DNA from 3 places in the Tardiphaga sp. P4_G1 genome. Region 1 is predicted to be linked to each of the others. Evidence: riboswitches for the same ligand, from Rfam matches in the RefSeq annotation. Region 1 holds a riboswitch; each other region holds the start of a gene.
What was found. A riboswitch is a leader RNA that binds a small molecule or an ion and turns the genes downstream of it on or off. The one in region 1 is predicted to bind cobalamin.
Positions count from the first base shown of each region.

Region 1 (4,161 bases):
CGCCCGCCGCGAGCGAGCGCGACTGGAGCGGGTTGGCGCGTGAGCGGCATGTGGAGCTAACCTTTCACGATATCGTCGAAGCAACGCCGGACCTGATCGCGCCCGATGCCGAAGTCGTGGATGCCATTCTTCAATTCGGCCGCGGCAGCATCGCTGATCGCCCGATGCTGATTCACTGCTGGGCCGGTATCAGCCGTTCCAGCGCTGCGGCTTACGCCATCGCCTGCGATCGCAATCCTGGCTACGAGGCGGTGATCGCCGATGAACTACGCAAACGTTCGCCTTATGTGACGCCGAACAAATTGATGGTGCAATTGGCCGACGAACAGCTTGGCCGCGACGGCCGCATGGTCGAAGCCATCGCACGCATCGGCCGCGGTGCGGACGCTTTTGAAGGTGAGGCTTATCGATTGCCGTTGAACTGGCCTATTTGATCAGGGCTGCGACGCCGAGCAGAAAACCGATCTCGAAGAGTTGCTCGACGGCACCGAGCACGTCGCCGGTGTAACCACCGATCAGTCGACGCGACCAGAGTGCGAGCAATGCGGCGAGCGCTGCGCCGAGCAGAAGACCCGCAAAAAGCGATGCGACCGAGACGAGCGCAAGCGGGATTGCTGCAAGCACAACCACACCAAGTGCAAACAACGATTCCTCAAATCGTACGGGCGCCTCGGCGTAAGTAACCTTCATCGCACTGGTATCGCCGCTATAGGGCAGGCGGTTCATCACGAAGGCCGGCATGGCGCGTGCTGCGGCATGAAGAGCAAAGAGCGCTGCCGCGCCTGCCCAGACAGGTAATGTTGCCAGTGCCGCGATACGCAGTGCCACGCCGAGGCCGAGTGCCAGCGCCCCGTAAGTGCCGATGCGGCTGTCCTTCATGATCGCAAGGCGCTTCTCGACGGTCCAGCCCCCGCCGAAACTGTCGGCTGTGTCGGCGAGGCCGTCTTCATGCAGCGCGCTGGTCAGGGCGATGCTTGTCGTGATCGCCAGCAGGGCAGAAATCAGCGGTGACCAGAATTCGCCGGCAACGAGAAACACGATTGCGGATGCAGCGCCGATGCCGGCGCCGACCACCGGAAAATACTTCATTGCACGCGCAAGCCAGTCAGGCCCTTGCGCGTCGACAGTTGCCGGTACCGGCAGCACCGTCAGGAAACGGATCGCATTCAAAAGATGCGGATCCAGCCTCATCTAGATCTTTCCGGCCAGCACGTCGTCGAGGCTCGCAACGTCGGTCAGCATGCGCGCGGCGGCGCGGACCAACGGCACCGCAAGCAGCGCGCCGGTGCCTTCACCGAGCCGCAAGCCGAGATCGAGTAGCGGCTTGGCATCGAGCGCGTTCAGCACGATGTCATGGCCGCGTTCGGCCGAGCGGTGTGCGAAGACGCAGTAGTCGCGTGCAGCCGGGCACAGACGAACGGCGAGCAGTGCCGCGGCGCTGGAGATGAAGCCGTCGATGATCACCGGCCGCCGTTGCGAAGCTGCGCCGAGGATCGCTCCGGCCATGCCCGCGATTTCCAGTCCGCCTAATTGGGCCAGCACATCCAGTGGCGCAGTTGCGTCGCTGCGCGCTGCCGCCTTCGTGATCGCCGCGCGCTTGCGCGCCATGCCGGCATCATCCTGCCCGGCGCCAACGCCGATACAATCATTCAGGGGTGCCGGTGCGAGTCGATGAACCACCAGTGCCGAGGAGGCCGTGTTGCCAATTCCCATCTCGCCGAGCGCGATGATGTCTGCGCCGGCCTTGATCTCACCGACGGCGATTCTGAAGCCGCGCGTCAGCGCATCGGCCGCGTGCTCTGCCGTCATCGCTGGCTCGCGCGCGGCATTCGCCGTACCCATGCGGACCTTGGCGTCGATCAGCTTCGGATGGACAGGCAGTTCCGCAGCGACGCCGATGTCGATCACGCGCACACCGATGTCATTGGCCGCGGCGAAAGCATTGGCCGTGGCGCGGCCGGCCAGATAGGTCATCACCATCGCGACCGTGACCGCCGACGGATATTGCGACACGCCTTCGGCTACGAGTCCGTGATCCCCCGCGAAGACCAGCAGCACGGCATTGTCACCGCGGGGCTCGCCCGGATGCCGGATCATGCCGAGTTGCAATGCCAGCTCCTCGATTCGTCCGAGCGATCCCAGCGGCTTGGCCTTGCCGTCGATGGCGGCGCGGATTCCTGCCGCGATCTGCGGGTCAACAGGCGCAATGGCGGGCGGCTGCCACAAGGGCTGGGAATAGGCGGACATAGGGTTCCTTTTCGCGGCCTAACTGACGCAAGACGACCTGCAAGGTCAACAGGTCCGGGCGACAGTCCGTCGGCGCGGTTGACCCCGGCGCACCTGGCAGATAGCGTCTTTTACGATGGTCCTTCCGCGTGGAAGGTGAATAGGGAAGCCGGTTTGAGGCCGGCGCTGCCCCCGCAACTGTAAGCGACGAGCCCGCGCCGGTGCCACTGGGAATTCTTCAGAATTCTTGGGAAGGCGGCAACAGGCTGTGACTCGCAAGCCAGGAGACCTGCCATCACGAACTGTGCTTTGGAGGCGTCGTCGGGGCGGGGTGCACCGGACGGGAGCGAACCGACGGCCATGCTGTCGGCGCGATCCAACAAAGCTCGTAGGCCCGCGAGGGCATGAACTGAGCATGTGATGGATCACGACAGCGCCGATATCTCTGGCGAGCAAATTTCGGTCGAACCGCCGCGCCCTGTGCCGGCTGGTCCCGTTGTCGTGAGTGTGTGCATCAGCTGCAAGGCCGCCGAAACCGGCACGATCGTTGGGCCGGACATGTTCGATGCGGTGAAGGCCGCGCTCGGCGATGGCGATGCCGCCGTGATGGTGCGTCCGGTGCAGTGTCTCAGCGTCTGCAAGCGGCCAGCAACCGTCGCGGTGACGAGCCCTGATGGCTACACGTTCCTGTTCGGCGATCTGCAGACCGATAGCGGCAGCGCGGCGCTGGTGTCTTTCGTGGAGTCCTATCAGAAGGCCGACTACGGCCTGGTGCCATGGCGCGAGCGCGCCGAGGTGCTGCGCAAGGGCATGGTCGCGCGCGTGCCGCCGATGCGTTGGTCGCCTGAAGATGGGCGTGCGCCGAAATGACCGCGGTCTCCACCACGTTGGTGCTGGGCGGTGCGCGGTCCGGCAAGTCAACTTTCGCCGAGAGGCTGGTCGATGGCATCGGCCTGACCAAAGTCTATCTTGCGACTGCGACGGCCGGTGATGACGAGATGCATGCCCGCATCGCGCAGCATCGCAAGCAGCGCGGCGAAGGCTGGATCACCGTGGAAGAGCCGCTCGCGCTTGTCGATGCCCTGACGCGCGAGGCCACGGTCGGACGCGTCGTGCTGGTGGATTGCCTGACACTGTGGCTGTCGAACCTGATGTTGGCCGAGCGCGATCCAGAGATTGAAGCGAAGCGCCTCGTGCGTTTTCTCGATGTCTCGCGCTATCCGATCGTGTTCGTGTCCAACGAAGTCGGCCTCGGTCTCGTGCCGGAGACACCGCTCGGACGCGCTTTTCGCGATGCGCAGGGCCGCCTCAACCAGATCATCGCGGCCGCCGTGCCGAATGTTGCTTTCATCGCAGCCGGACTTCCGCTCTGGCTCAAGCGTTCCCAGGAGAATTGAATGTCCCGCGTTCCCGTCACCGTCCTCACCGGATTTCTCGGCGCCGGCAAGACCACGCTGCTGCGCTCGCTGCTGACCCAGGCCGATGGCCGCCGCATCGCCGTGATCGTCAATGAGTTCGGCGATGCCGGTTTCGATGGCGGTCTGGTCGAGGAATGCGCGGCAAAGGCCTGTGCGCCCGGCGATATCGTCGAGCTTACCAATGGCTGCATCTGCTGCACCGTCGCCGACGACTTCGTGCCGACCATGGATAAGCTGCTGTCGCGCGAGCGTCCACTCGATGCCATCGTCATCGAGACCTCCGGCCTCGCGCTGCCGCAGCCGCTGTTGAAGGCCTTTGCCTGGCCGGCGGTGAAGACTCGCGCCACTGTCGATGGCGTCGTCACTGTCGTCGACGCACTGGCGCTCTCTGAAGGCCGTGTCACGCTGGACGAAGACGCTGTTGCCGAACAGCGCGCCAGGGACGAAGGCATCGAACACGACGACCCCATCGAGGAAGTGTTCGAGGACCAGCTCGCTTGCGCTGATCTAGTGGTTT
Region 1 is NZ_JBFUJU010000005.1:43,016-47,176, forward strand. It holds gene AC1DUY_RS12925 (tyrosine phosphatase family protein) at 1-434, shown strand, start outside; gene cobS (adenosylcobinamide-GDP ribazoletransferase) at 427-1,191, opposite strand; gene cobT (nicotinate-nucleotide--dimethylbenzimidazole phosphoribosyltransferase) at 1,192-2,247, opposite strand; cobalamin riboswitch at 2,347-2,537, shown strand; gene AC1DUY_RS12940 (DUF1636 family protein) at 2,647-3,096, shown strand; gene cobU (bifunctional adenosylcobinamide kinase/adenosylcobinamide-phosphate guanylyltransferase) at 3,093-3,623, shown strand; gene cobW (cobalamin biosynthesis protein CobW) at 3,624-4,161, shown strand, end outside.

Region 2 (4,161 bases), on a different contig from region 1:
CACCGTGTGCTCGAGGTCGGCACGGGATCGGGCTACCAGGCCGCGATCCTGTCAAAGCTCGTCCGCGACGTGCTCAGCATTGAGCGCTATCGCACGCTGGCCGATGCCGCCCGGACCCGGTTGGAGGCACTTGGCCTCCACAATATCGAGGTCATGCTCGGCGATGGCCTCAATCCGGCTGCCAATTTGGGATCGTTTGACCGGATCGTCGTGACCGCCGCTGTGGAGGAGGTGCCCGCGGCGCTGACCGACCGACTTGAGGAGGACGGTATTCTGATTGCGCCGGTTGGTCCTCACAATGGCGTCCAGACCCTAGTCCGGATCCGCAAAACCGGGGATGGATTGGAGCGAAAGGAGCTGGTGGACGTGCGTTTTGTGCCAGCGCTGCCGGGCATCGCGCGCGAACTCTGAAAAAAGTTCGTGAACGACTGTCACGTGTTGGTCGCAAGGTTAAAGGCTTGGTAACGGAGACGGTGTTTACTCAATTCAGTTGTTTGTTGCGTATGAGTGAGTAACCAATGTCCAGCGTTGTCGAGTTGCTTTACTCGCGTCGCGCTCCGCAGGTCGCGGTGCTGGCGCTGATGTCTATCGGTTTTGCGGGCTGCAGCGCCGACATGCAGACACGCCTATCTCAGAATCCAAGTTTTGACTCGGGGCAGTCCCGTGGCTTTGGCTGGCAGGGCGAAACCACCGGCTCTGTGCCGCAGCGGGCACCACGTGCGCCGGTCGAGCGCCAGGAACTGCCGCAGTATCAGCGTCCGGCCTATAATCCGCAGCCGCAGTATCAATCCCAGCCTTTGCCGCCGCCGATCTCGGCGCCGCAGTCCTATCCGACAGCCCGTCCGGTTGCGTCGGCTGCTCCCGTCAGCGGGGGCGGCAACGGTATGTATACGCCGCCGCCCGCACGCGCGCCGATCGAAACCACCGGCTCCACGGCGCCGCGCTCGGTTGCAGCGACCAACGGCCTTGCCCGTGATGGCGGCACCTCGATCATCGTCGGCACCAGCGACACGCTCGACGGTCTGGCGAAGCGCTACAACGTCTCGTCGGCCGCGATCCTGCAGGCCAATGGCTACAAGGGTCCGCGCGCGCTGTCGCCCGGCCAGTCGCTGATCATTCCGCGCCAGGGCGCTGCGGCAACTCCGGCCGTTGCCGCTGCTGCGAGCAAACCTGCCGTCGGCGCATCGACCATGCATTTCGTCAATCGCGGCGATACGCTGATGAGCATCTCGCGCCGGAACAACGTGCCGGTCGCCGAACTCGCGCGCGCCAATGGTCTGGCGCCGACTGCCCAATTGAAGCTTGGCTCCAAGATCACGGTACCCGGCGCGCGTACGGCCAATGCAGCTCCTGTAGCAGCGCCGCTCGCTGCGCCCGTCGCAGCCGTGACGGCCGCTCCGGCTGGCGCGGTCACGTCCGCTGCCGTGGCCCGTGTTGCGTCTGCCGAGCCCGCACAGAAGGCCCGTCTGGCAAGTGCCACGACGACGCCTGAAGAAACCGCGCCGGAATCGCCGACTAAAGCCGCTGACGCAACCGGCGCTTTGCCGACGTTCCGTTGGCCGGTGCGCGGCCGCGTGGTCACAGGCTACGGCGCCAAGACCAATGGCAAGTCCAACGACGGCATCAACGTCGCCGTGCCGGAAGGCACGCCGATCAAGGCTGCCGAAGATGGCGTCGTTGCCTATTCCGGCAACGAGCTGAAGGGTTACGGCAATCTGGTCCTCGTTCGTCACTCCAACGGCTACGTCACCGCATATGCCCATGCGAGTGAGCTGATGGTGAAGCGTGGCGAGACCATCAAGCGCGGTCAGGTGATCGGCAAGTCCGGCCAGTCCGGTGAGGTTACTTCGCCGCAGCTTCACTTCGAGATCCGCAAGGGCTCGTCGCCGGTCGATCCGCTGCAGTTCCTCAACGGGGCGTAAGCGCAATCCACGAAGTGTAGTTCGCATTTAAGCAAGCCCGGCCTCGTGCCGGGCTTGATACGTTTGATCCCGGGGCTGCGGCCCACTCCAGCTCCGGAATCTTCGACGCGCTGCTGCGAGTGGGCAGCTTGCGCACGCAAGCTCGGTTGACTGCCGCGCGATGTTGCCCATATGTGAACATGTCGTGGTTCTTCGGGAAGGTTTGCCCGAAGCTAAGAGGGAAGCCGGTGAGGCGTTAAGCCAAGGCCGGAGCTGCCCCCGCAACTGTAAGCGGTGAGCCGCTGTCCATTAAAGTCACTGAGACCTGCAAAGGTTTTGGGAAGGCCGGACAGCAGCATTGACCCGCGAGCCAGGAGACCTGCCTCGACAACATAAACGTCCTCGGGCGGGGTGTCCCGGTGGTGCGGTTGCGATTCCGCGACTGCCGTCGTGGAATCCAGACGTGTCACTTTGGCCTTTTGCCCCCAATCATTGGGGTTAAGCCATGTCTACTGTGTCAAAGTCTACTTCTTCCAAGTCTTCTGCCAAATCTACGTCCTCGCTTCCTGTTGCTACATTGGGAACGTCACGGATCGGTCCGCGGCGTGAGCTCAAGATGGCGCTGGAAAGCTATTGGTCCGGTGCAATCGACGAGAATGCGCTGATCGATGTCGGCGTCGGGCTGCGTGCCGCAAATTGGGCGCGTCAGAAGTCGCTCGGGATCACGGTCATGCCGTCGAACGACTTCTCATTCTACGATCAGGTACTCGATACCAGCGTCATGGTAGGCGCCATTCCGAAGGTCTATGGCTGGAAGGGAGGAGACGTTTCCTTCGCGACCTATTTTGCCATGGCACGTGGATCACAAGGCGCCGCGCATGACGAGGCCTGTACACACGGCTCTCATGCGCATGACACGTCGCAAGGCGTACCAGCACAGGAGATGACCAAGTGGTTTGATACCAACTACCACTTCATGGTGCCTGAACTGGCGCAGGATCAGACCTTCAGTGTCGCATCGCGCAAGCCGATCAAGGAGTACGAGGAGGCGAGATCGCTGGGTTATCAGACACGACCTGTGCTAGTCGGGCCTGTGACCTATCTGAAGTTGGCCAAGAGCGCGGATGCGTCATTCGATCCGGTGACACTGCTCGACAGATTGCTGCCCGTCTATGTTGAGGTGCTCGGGGAATTGGCCGATAGCGGCGCCGAGTGGGTGCAACTGGATGAGCCATGTCTGGTGCTCGATCTCGACGCGCCGGCCCGGCAGGCGCTGCAAAAGACATATGCGGCTTTTGCCGAAGCGGTTCCGCAACTCAGGATCATGCTGAACACCTATTTTGGTGAGCTGGGCGACAACCTCGATCTGGCCCTGTCGCTTCCCGTCGCCGGGCTTCATCTCGATCTGGTCCGCGCGCAGGACCAGTTCGATGAAGTCGCTGCGAAGGCGCGGAAGGACATGATCCTCTCGCTGGGCGTGATCGATGGCCGCAATATCTGGCGGTCCGATTTGTCCAGTCTGCTCGATAGTCTGGAACCCATGGTCGATCTCCTGGGGAGGGATCGCGTTGAGCTCGCGCCGTCCTGTTCGCTGCTACATGTGCCGATCGATCTCAGCCTTGAGACTGATCTCGATCCGGACGTCAAAAGCTGGCTGGCTTTTTCGATCCAGAAGATGGAAGAGCTGGCCGCACTTGGAGCAGCGCTGGCTGGCAGCCGCGCTGATGTCGCTGCAACGCTTGCCGCGTCGGACGCCGCGGCGGCTGCGCGACTGGCATCGTCGAAGATCCACGATCTTGCGGTCGCCAAACGCGTCGCCTCTGTGGACGCGACAATGCGTCGTCGGGGCAGTGACTTTGCCACGCGCGCTGCCGAACAGCATCGACGCTTCAAGCTGCCGGCATTCCCGACAACGACCATCGGCTCGTTTCCGCAGACCGCGGAAGTGAGAAACGCACGCGGGGCCCATGTCAGGGGCACACTCAGCGATGCCGCCTACAAGACGTTCCTGCAGAACCAGACGGCGAGGGCGGTGCGCTGGCAGGAGAATATCGGTCTCGATGTGTTGGTGCACGGCGAGTTCGAGCGCAACGACATGGTGCAGTATTTTGGTGAGCAGCTTTCCGGCTTCACCTTCACCAAGCATGGCTGGGTGCAATCCTATGGCTCCCGCTGCGTGCGGCCACCTGTGCTGTTCGGCGACGTGTCCCGGCCGCATCCGATGACCGTCGAATGGTGGCAGTACTCACAGTCGCTCACC
Region 2 is NZ_JBFUJU010000001.1:608,055-612,215, reverse strand. It holds gene AC1DUY_RS03015 (protein-L-isoaspartate(D-aspartate) O-methyltransferase) at 1-411, shown strand, start outside; gene AC1DUY_RS03010 (peptidoglycan DD-metalloendopeptidase family protein) at 519-1,922, shown strand; cobalamin riboswitch at 2,091-2,302, shown strand; gene metE (5-methyltetrahydropteroyltriglutamate--homocysteine S-methyltransferase) at 2,407-4,161, shown strand, end outside.
Region 2: it holds a riboswitch for cobalamin, as region 1 does, so the genes downstream of both, metE (5-methyltetrahydropteroyltriglutamate--homocysteine S-methyltransferase) here and AC1DUY_RS12940 (DUF1636 family protein) in region 1, are expected to answer to the same signal.

Region 3 (4,161 bases), on a different contig from region 1:
GCTCATCGATACTGTGGCTGCGCAGAAAGTCCGCGGCAGCATTCGCGCCATCGACTTCGAAACGTTCATCCTTGCTCGCATAGGGCGCCTGCAGGCCCAGGTCGTGAAACATCGCGCCGACATAAAGTAACTCGGAATCGACCTTGAGACCCTTGCGCTGCCCGGCGAGCGCGCCGAACAGGAAAACGCGATTGGAGTGATGATACAGAAGATCGCTTTCGGTATCGCGCACCAGCTGATCGACCTGGCGGGCGAGGGCGCTGTCAGGGACTTTGATGCCGGCAATGGTCTTGCTCATGAGATGCTCCTTGCGGGGGTGTTGTGATGCATCCGTTGTCGCCGGCGGGCGGTGTCCTCGCAATCGCGCCGCGCCCTGCAAAGCTGCCATTCGCCCGTGATTTCCTGCCGCAAGACGACTATCTATTCAGAATGACTTGGGCCTGTCCTCGCCGTCGGAATGAAGCATCACCATGAAGACCGTTGCTCTTGCGATCTTTCCGGGCGTCCAGTCGCTGGACGTAGCCGGTCCGCTTGATGTGTTCATGGAGGCCAATGGCTTCGTTGCACCGGGCGACGGCTACGACATTACACTTGTCGCTGCAGACTGCGCGCCGCTGCGTGCATCGAACGGCCTGCGGATATCTGCCGATCTGGCGTTCAGTGATGCGAACAAACCCTGGGATCTGGTTCTGGTGGCCGGCGGGCCTGGGCTGCCGACGGCAGAGGCGGATCCGCAGCTTACAGAGTGGCTGGCCAATGCGGCGCTCCATGCGGAGCGTTATGGCTCGGTCTGCACCGGGGCATTCGCGCTCGGCCATGCAGGCTTGCTTGACGACAAGACGGTGACGACGCACTGGCAGAACGCGCCGCTATTGGCGCTGCGTTTTCCCAAAGCGCATGTGGAGTTCGATCGCATCTACAGTCGTGACGGTGCGCTGGTGACGTCAGCCGGCGTCACCGCAGGCATCGATCTGGGTCTCGCGCTGGTCCAGGAAGATCATGGCGCGGACGTTGCGTTGGCTGTGGCCAAGCGTCTGGTCGTGGTGGCGCAGCGCCAGGGTGGCCAGTCGCAATTCAGTCCGTATCTGGTACCGCCGGCCGAGCCGGACTCGCCGATCGCGCGAGTCCATGCCCATGTGATGGCGCATCTGCGTGACGCACACAGCGTGGATGAACTGGCCGATGTGGCGGGCATGAGCGCGCGCACCTTCGCGCGGACATTCAAGCAGGAAACAAAGATGACGCCGGCAGATTTTGTCGAGGGCGCCCGGATCGACACGGCGCGTAACCGTCTCGAAGGCAGCGATCTGCCGCTCAAGGTGGTGGCTTATGAATCCGGTTTCACCACCGCCGAACATATGCGTCAGGTCTTCGTGCGACGCCTGGGCCTGACGCCCAGCCACTATCGGGCCAGCTTTCGCGCGGTCTGATTCTGCTCAGGCGAGCTGCAGCGAAGAAATCGGATCACTCGCAGGAAAGCTGTCCATCAGCGCTTCGTTCAGCATCTCGTCGAGGCGGCGCCGGGCGATCTGATCCGTCGTCTCGAACGCCGTGACCGCGCCTGCGTGCCCCACGAAAGCGTTGAAGTTGATCCTTTCAGTGGTCGTCATCAGGTCGCGCATCGCATCCTCCATCGGTTGATCACGATGTTCTGCGCTTCGCGGTGCTCGGCGGCAACGAATCGCATCGTGCAGAAACCGTCAACGACCCCGCGGTTTCCGCCACGCAAGCGGTTGTCCACTGAACCAACAGCCCTACCGAATTTGTTGCGTTCGGCTCCAATGCCCGCTTGACACTACACCGCGGGTCACACCAAATGTAGATGTCACGGTCCGCCCTGTCGCAAGACTTGGTGGCTAAGAGGGAAGCCGGTAAAGACGTTGTTTTTCGTCATATTCCGGCGCTGCCCCCGCAACTGTAAGCAGTGAGTCTGTTTCGATTGAAGTCACTGATGCGCAAGCATCGGGAAGGCTGAAACAGACATTGACCTGCGAGCCAGGAGACCTGCCGCGACACCAGAACGTCCATGGGCGGGGTGTCCCAGCGGTCGCTTGCAGGCAATGCCGGCGGATCTCCGCCGTGTATTTTGCAGCGTCCTTTCGGCCCCAGCCCCCATTGCTTGATGCATCACACGGGGTCTTGCCGATGCCTACTTCATCTTCTGTTTTGTCCAACGGACGCGATGCGGCTCATGCGCCGCTGATTCAACTGTCGCCGGAAACGCTCGCTGCGCCTGCGCGCGAACCCTCGATGCAGATCATCCGACGCAACGGCACGGTGTCGCCGTTCGATGCGGGCAAGATTTCCGTGGCCATGACCAAGGCTTTCCTCGCGGTCGAGGGCCACACGGCAGCGGCGTCGCGCCGCGTGCATGAGGCGGTAGAACAGCTGACCGGCGAAGTCGCGGCGGCGCTGACGCGCCGCGTCGGTGAAGGCCGCACCTTCCATATCGAGGACGTCCAGGATCAGGTCGAGCTGGCGCTGATGCGCAGCGAGCACCACAAGGTCGCCCGCGCCTATGTGCTGTACCGCGAGGAGCGCGCTCGCACCCGCGCCGAGGAACTGGCAGCCAAGCCGGCGCTCGTCTCCACGGCACCGGTGCTGCATGTCACGCTCGCCAACGGCACCCGCGCCCCGCTCGATTCGGCGCGTCTCGCGCTGATCGTCAACGAGGCCTGCGCCGGCCTTGATGGCGTCGATGCCGCCCCGGTGCTCGAGGAAACCCGACGCAATCTCTATGACGGCATCACGCTGGATGAGCTGGCACTGGCCGGCATCATGGCCGCGCGCACGTTGGTGGAGCAGGAGCCGAACTACACCTTTGTCAGCGCCCGCCTGCTCCTCGACAAACTGCGTACCGAAGTCCTGTCCTTTGTCGGGGGCACGCCGACCCACGCGTCGCAGGCCGACATGACCACGCGTTACGCCGAATATTTCGGCGCCTATATCAAGACCGGCATTGCGGCCGAGCTGCTCGATCCCGAACTCGCGCGCTTCGATCTCAAGCGAATCGCTGCCGCGCTGAAGCCGGAAGGGGACCTTCAGTTCCAGTTCCTGGGATTGCAGACGCTCTATGACCGCTACTTCCTGCATGTGCAGGGCAATCGCATCGAACTGCCGCAGGCCTTCTTCATGCGCGTTGCCATGGGCCTCGCGCTGCGCGAGATCGACCGCGAAGCCCGCGCCATCGAATTCTACAATCTGTTGTCGTCGTTCGACTTCATGGCCTCGACGCCGACGTTGTTCAATTCGGGTACGCAGCGGCCGCAGCTGTCGTCGTGCTTCCTCACCACGGTGGCCGACGATCTCGACGGCATCTTCAAGTCGGTGAAGGACAATGCACTGCTGGCGAAATATTCCGGTGGTCTCGGCAATGACTGGACTCGCGTGCGCGGTCTCGGCGCGCATATCAAGGGCACCAATGGCGAGAGCCAGGGCGTTGTGCCGTTCCTGAAGGTTGCCAACGATACGGCCATCGCCGTCAATCAGGGCGGCAAGCGCAAGGGCGCGGTCTGCGCTTACTTGGAAACCTGGCACATCGACATCGAGGAGTTTCTCGATCTCCGCAAGAACACCGGCGACGATCGCCGCCGCACGCACGATATGAACACCGCCAACTGGGTGCCGGATCTGTTCATGCAGCGCGTCGAGGCCGATGGCGAATGGACGCTGTTCTCGCCGGACGAGACGCCTGAGCTGCACGATCTCTATGGCAAGCCGTTTGCCGAACGATACGCGGTCTATGAGGAAAAGGCCGCGCGCGGCGAGATCCGCGTGTTCAAGAAGGTGCGGGCCACCGATCTGTGGCGTCGCATGCTGACCATGGTGTTCGAGACCGGCCATCCCTGGATCACCTTCAAGGATCCCTGCAACCTGCGTTCGCCGCAGCAGCATGCCGGCGTCATCCACTCGTCGAATCTCTGCACGGAAATCACGCTGAATACGTCGGACGACGAAGTCGCGGTCTGCAATCTCGGCTCGGTCAACCTGCTCAATCATATCGGCAAGGATGGCATCGACCACGCACAGCTGAAGCGCACCGTGACCACGGCGATGCGGATGCTCGACAATGTCATCGACATCAATTTCTACACCATCCCGGAAGCGCGCCGCTCGAACCTCAAGCACCGTCCGGTGGGTCTGGGTCTGATGGGCTTTCAG
Region 3 is NZ_JBFUJU010000008.1:283,873-288,033, reverse strand. It holds gene AC1DUY_RS20790 (HD domain-containing protein) at 1-298, opposite strand, end outside; gene AC1DUY_RS20785 (GlxA family transcriptional regulator) at 465-1,430, shown strand; gene AC1DUY_RS20780 (hypothetical protein) at 1,437-1,622, opposite strand; cobalamin riboswitch at 1,812-2,026, shown strand; gene AC1DUY_RS20775 (ribonucleoside-diphosphate reductase subunit alpha) at 2,146-4,161, shown strand, end outside.
Region 3: it holds a riboswitch for cobalamin, as region 1 does, so the genes downstream of both, AC1DUY_RS20775 (ribonucleoside-diphosphate reductase subunit alpha) here and AC1DUY_RS12940 (DUF1636 family protein) in region 1, are expected to answer to the same signal.